2 regions of the Thalassotalea sp. LPB0316 genome follow, and region 2 is predicted to be linked to the other one. Evidence: predicted binding sites of a transcription regulator. Region 2 holds the regulator's gene; the other holds the start of a gene.

Region 1 (3,213 bases), 190 kb from region 2:
GCCGATAATGGGAGTAGTAACTTTTTCATGACATCACCTCAACTAAAGTTGCTGATTGATATAACTCAACATTTGATCAACAGCTGAAATGACCTTCGAGTTCATTTCGTAAACGCGTTGCGATTCAATTAAGTTAACTAATTCTTCTGTGGTATTGACATTTGAGGTTTCTAAAGCGCCTTGTACTATCATGCCAAAGCCCTCTAGCCCCGGCGTTCCCTCTTGCGGTGCACCACTAACGGCTGTTTCAACAAATAAGTTTTGACCAATTGGCTCTAACCCCGTTGGGTTGACAAAATTAACCGTATTAATTTGACCAATAACCGCGTTATCAGCCTGACCTTGCAAGCGAACTGATACTTCACCGTCTTGTGAGACCATGATTTCAAGCGCATCTTCCGGCACGGTAATTTGAGGATTTAATAAATAACCAGCCCCTGGAGTAACCACGTTACCTTCTTCATCCATCGTGAACTGACCATTTCGGGTATATGACGAAGTACCATCGGGTAGTTGGATCTCGAAAAAGCCTTCACCCTGAATCATTAAATCAAGTGAGTTGTCGGTTGTTAGCATGTCACCTTGCGTGTGAATTTTTTGCGTTGCGACAACTTTAGTACCGGCTCCTAGCATTAAGCCAGATGGCGCCTCACTATCTTGTGCCGTTCGACCGCCAGGTTGGTTAATCGTTTGATATAACAAGTCCTCGAAGACTGCGCGACTTTTCTTGAAGCCGACCGTACTAGCGTTAGCTAAGTTATTAGAAATTACCGCAATATCTTTTGTTTGCGCATCTAAGCCTGTTTTACTGATCCATAATGCTGGGTTCATAATTTACCTCTCAATTAGAATGCGCGTAATAAGTTCGCGGCTGCCGAATCATTTTCTTCAGCGGTTTTCATTAATTTCAGTTGCATTTCAAACTGACGTTGCAGTGCAATCATATCGGTCATTTCACTGACAGGATTGACGTTACTGCTCTCTAACATCCCACCTTGAACTTGCACGAAAGCATCTGCAGCAATCGCGTTACCGTCTTTACGACGAAATAAACCATCGTTGCCTTTTTCAATTTCTTTGACATCGGGATTAACCAATTTAATCCGGCCGATTTCTTCTTGCACAGAAGAAGGGGCGCCTTCAGGCTGAATCATTATTGTGCCGTCACGGCTAATTTGAATATTGTTAACCGGCAGTGGCAAGAAGATTGGCCCAGCATCACCTAAAACCAATTCACCTTCATTAGTTTCGAGTGCACCCTGCTCTGTTAAACGCAAATTACCATTTCGCGAATAAGCTTCTGAGCCATCAGCGGCTTGAACAGCAAAAAAACCATCGCCTTGAATAGCAATATCCAATGGTCGGTTTGTGGTGATCAAGGCGCCACTGTCAAAGTTTTGGCTTGCTCGCTCCGTCATCGCAAAAACGCGTGTCGGCATCCCCTCACCAAACGCTTGCATCGTTCTAGCCTGTGCTAAATCAGCTTTAAAGCCGGTTGTTTTGGCGTTTGCTAAGTTATTGGCAGTGATAGATAAAGCGTGCATATTCTGTTTTGCACCACTCATCGCGATATACAGCATCTTATCCATAGCAAATTCTCTTTATAAATAACCTTAACTAGGTAAATGCAAGCGATATGCCAACTAAGGTTTGAATGTTGGAAAGTATGAATGTTGGAAAGTAGGAATGTAGGAATGTATAAGGCTTTAAAGCGTTTCCGCCCTAAAGCCTTATAACATTATTTACAGCGCCTAGGCGTTATAAATTATCGGATCTGTAAGATCGTTTGGTTTAATTGGTTATCAACTTCTAAGGCACGTGAATTCGCCTGGAAGTTTCTCTGTGCTGAAATAAGATCAATCAACTCAGCGGTCAAGTTAACATTTGATTGCTCTAAAGCCGATGAGTTAATGGTACCAAAAGTACCAGAACCTGCTTCACCAGCTAACGCCTCACCAGAGATAATACTCTCTTTCCAAGATGTTCCGCCAATTTGAGTCAAACCTTGAACATTAGCAAAGTTAACTAAAGCGATACGTGATAGTGGTTCAGAAGTACCATTTGAATAAGTTGCTCGTATTAAGCCATCAGTACCGATATCTAAACCAGTTAAACGACCAACAGCTAAACCATCCTGTTCAAGTTTTGTCACCTCAAAGTTTGAAGCAAATTGAGTTGGCTCATTGGCATTTGGCCCTGTTGGATCAAGGTTAAAATCGATTTCAATGGTTTGGGTACCATCAGCACCATTAGACAAAATACCGGCGCCTAACTGCTCAGTGACAATGCCGCCTAAAATCGGTGGTGGAGATTGGTTTGTAAAATCACCACTAAAGTCGAACTCTAAACGGGCACCTATTAATGCGCCACCGTTAATACCAGAAATAGCACCGGCAACACGACCATCTGCTACTGCATCACCTGCGGGATCTTGAATATCAATCGGGATCCCATCAATGGCCGTAAATAGCAACCATTCGTTAGGGTTAGTACCTGGATCGTCCTTTATAAAGTAATAGGTCATGACATGGCTATCACCCAACGAGTCAAACACGGTAACCGAAGTCGAATGGTTATAGGTTAACGGGTCTGTTGGATCAAAACTATCAGGAGAGTTCGCAATATACGAGTCACCAGCCGGCAAGTTCATACGCACATCAACTTTGGTTGTTTGTGATGGCGCACCCGAAGACGTTGGTACACGAATAGGCGTAGCCGTACTTAAACTTACTGATGCTGATGAACCATCTGAGTTTACGGGGAAACCAAGTAAATGACCACCTTGTGAATTTACCACGAAATTATCTCGGTTTAACTTGAACTCACCAGCCCTAGTGTAAGAGCGTTCGAGACTATCAAGCTGAGGAACCGTCGCATAAAAACCATTACCAGTAATCGCTAAATCTAATGAGTTATTAGTAAATTTAATGCTACCTTGTGAAAATTGTTGAGCTACATCTGCGGTTAACACACCGTCACCGACTTTGGTTTTACCCGACGATAATAAAGACGATGCGTAAACATCAACAAACTCGGCACGCGACTCTTTGAAACCCGTTGTGTTAACGTTGGCAATGTTGTTTGAAGTAACATCTAAATCTTTTTGTGCGGCATTCAAACCACTAAGTGCTATATTAAATGACATAAGTTCACCTATACTCTAAATTCTGTTTAACTCTCGGAAATCTCAACGACATCTGATAACGCCATTGA
Region 2 (3,213 bases):
TTGTCAGAGGTCGAACGTATTGAAAAACTTGAATTATTACTTGAAGAATTCAATATAGGCCATATAAAAGATAATACAGGGATGAGTTTATCTGGTGGTGAACGTCGACGTGTCGAGATTGCTCGCGCTTTGGCTGCTGATCCTCAGTTTATTTTACTCGATGAACCCTTTGCTGGCGTTGACCCAATTTCGGTTGGCGATATTAAAAAGATCATTTTGCACTTAAAACAGCGCGGTATTGGCATCTTAATTACCGACCACAACGTTAGGGAAACCCTTGATGTCTGTGAAAAAGCTTATATTGTCAGCCATGGTGAATTAATCGCCGAAGGTGACGCGGATCAAATTCTTGCTAATCAACAAGTCAGAGATGTGTACCTAGGTGAACAATTCACGCTATAGTTAAGATAAAGAAGTGACAATCACTTCGCGTTTGTAAATAGATAGGAATAATAAAAGCTACATGCGTCCATCATTACAACTCCGTATCGGACAACAGCTAACAATGACCCCACAGTTGCAGCAAGCAATCAGGTTGCTACAACTGTCGACATTGGATTTACAACAAGAAATTCAAGAAGCACTGGAAAGCAACCCATTATTGGAAGTTGACGAAAACGCAACCCAAACCAATGAAGAAAGCCAACCAGACAAGCTTGAAGAAGCGTTTATGGGTGAAAACCAAACGGCCTCGTCAAATGAAGGCAGTGAAGATCCTCTGCCTAGTTCCGATGAAGTAAATGCCAGTGATGGGTTGGAAAAAACCGATATTCCCGAAGAGTTATCTATGGATACTACGTGGGACGATAACTATAGTGCGAGTTTATCTGGCTCTAGCGCCGGCCCGCTGTCAGAAGACTACACCTATCAAGGTGAAACGACTGAATCTATTCAAGATCACCTACGCTGGCAAATGGAGTTAACACCGTTTACCGAAACAGATAAAGCCATTGCCACCGCTATTATCGATGCTATTGACGATGCTGGCTATTTAACTGTATCTACCGAAGATATTTTAGAAAGCTTAGGCGATGACGAGGTTGAGCTCGACGAAGTTGAAGCCGTACTCAAACGCATCAATATGTTTGATCCTGTTGGCGTTGGTGCGCGCTCAATTGCCGAGTGTTTATTAATTCAACTCAATCAATTTGACAAACAAACACCTTGGCTAGCAGAAACCAAACAAATTATCTCAGACCACATTGATTTGTTAGGTAACAGAGACTATCGTCAATTAATGCGCAAAACGAAATTGAAAGAAGATCAATTACGCGAAGTGATGAGGTTAATCCAAAGTCTTGATCCGCGCCCAGGCGACAGCGTGATAAAGTCGGAAGAGCAGTACATTATTCCTGACGTATCAGTAGAGAAAAAGAACGGCCGTTGGGTCGTAGAGCTCAATCCAGACACGGCGCCAAAACTGTCGATTAACCAGCAATATGCTGCAATGTCACGGTCAATGAAGTCGTCAGAAGATAGCCAATTTATTCGCTCAAACTTGCAAGAAGCGAAATGGTTTATTAAAAGCTTGGAAAGTCGCAACGATACCTTATTAAAAGTATCGAATTGTATCGTCCAGCGCCAACAAGCGTTTTTTGAGTACGGCCCAGAGGCTATGAAACCTATGGTGCTAAACGATATTGCGGAAGCTGTTGATATGCACGAGTCAACAATATCTCGTGTGACAACACAAAAATATATGCATACACCAAGAGGTATTTTTGAGTTGAAATATTTCTTCTCAAGTCATGTAAGCACCGAAAATGGGGGCGAATGCTCATCGACCGCAATCCGAGCATTAATTAAGAAATTAGTATCTGCTGAGCTACCATCTAAGCCATTAAGCGATAGCAAAATGGCCGACTTGTTAGCTGAGCAAGGTATTAATGTTGCACGACGGACGATAGCTAAATACCGAGAGTCTTTATCTATTCCACCGTCAAATCAAAGAAAAAGTTTATTGTAAACTTAGAAAAAAGGAAAAAGCTTATGCAAATTAATCTTTCTGGTCATCATGTAGAAGTTACCGACTCAATGCGCGAATACGTCAACTCAAAGTTTGCAAAGCTAGAACGACATTTCGATCACATCAACAATGTGCACGTTGTTCTAAATGTAGAGAAATTACAGCAAATCGCGGAAGCGACGCTGCACTTAAATGGCGGTGAGATCCATGCGTCATCAGACGACAAAGATATGTATGCTGCTATCGACTCGCTCGTCGATAAGCTTGACCGTCAAGTCATTAAACACAAAGAAAAGTTGAAAAAACATTAACTAAAATGAAGTTGCAAGACATTTTAACGCTGGACTGCACAATTTGTGCAGCGCCAGCAAGCAGTAAAAAACGCCTTTTTGATACTATTTGCGATGCTGCTGCACGTAAACTCCCTGAGACAAGCCAACACGATTTACTTCAAAGTCTTACCCAGCGCGAGCAAATGGGAAGTACAGGCATTGGCAACGGTATCGCCATTCCGCACGGCCGCTTAATCAACGGCAAGCATGCGGTGGCAGTGTTAATAACCACTGAACAGCCAATCGCTTTCGATGCGATAGATAATCAACCCGTTGACATTTTTATTGCCCTTTTCGTGCCTGAAGCTAGCTGCCAAGAGCACCTTGCAACCTTACAAAACATTGCCCAACTATTTAGCGACAAGAAGGTCGTTAAAAATATTAGAAAGTGTCAAGATAACCACCAGTTATTTGAAATTATTCAAGAAGCCTCATAGGAAAATATGAAATTACTCATTGTTAGTGGCCGATCAGGGTCAGGGAAGTCGGTTGCTTTAAGAGTACTTGAAGATTTAGGTTACTATTGCGTAGACAACATTCCGCTAAACTTGTTACCCGCGTTAACCCATACCGTAATCAACGACTATGAAAATGTCGCAGTGTCACTCGATGTGAGGAACTTACCTAAAGATCCTAACGATATTATCGAGGTACTCGACTATTTGCCCAATGCTGTTGAACTCAGCGTCTTGTATTTAGATGCCGACGATTCAGACCTGATCAGACGATTTAGCGAAACCCGACGCCTTCACCCCCTAATCAAAGAAAACATGGCACTTGATCAAGCGATTGAACTTGAGAAGCAGTTACTTGAGCCAGTGATTGTGCGGGCTGATTTATATATCAACACCACACAATTAACCCCGCACCAGTTATCAGATCTGGTTAGAGAGCGGATCCTAGGTAAAAAGTCGG

What was found. Region 2 encodes sigma-54, which starts transcription at its own class of promoters, with help from an activator protein. Its sites were predicted from a motif close to GTTGGCACGNNNNTNGNNT; they were not measured.
Region 1: flgF (flagellar basal-body rod protein FlgF) is a predicted target of sigma-54. The motif match lies at 1,626-1,644, and genes of this name have one in related genera.

The regions. Positions count from the first base shown of each region.
Region 1 covers NZ_CP062946.1:1,623,624-1,626,836, reverse strand. Annotated here, with positions in the region: gene flgH (flagellar basal body L-ring protein FlgH) at 1-29, opposite strand, end outside; gene flgG (flagellar basal-body rod protein FlgG) at 43-831, opposite strand; gene flgF (flagellar basal-body rod protein FlgF) at 846-1,589, opposite strand; gene flgE (flagellar hook protein FlgE) at 1,766-3,145, opposite strand; gene LP316_RS07175 (flagellar hook assembly protein FlgD) at 3,172-3,213, opposite strand, start outside.
Region 2 covers NZ_CP062946.1:1,435,462-1,438,674, reverse strand. Annotated here, with positions in the region: gene lptB (LPS export ABC transporter ATP-binding protein) at 1-402, shown strand, start outside; gene LP316_RS06280 (RNA polymerase factor sigma-54) at 464-1,966, shown strand; gene hpf (ribosome hibernation promoting factor) at 1,990-2,277, shown strand; gene ptsN (PTS IIA-like nitrogen regulatory protein PtsN) at 2,283-2,735, shown strand; gene rapZ (RNase adapter RapZ) at 2,742-3,213, shown strand, end outside.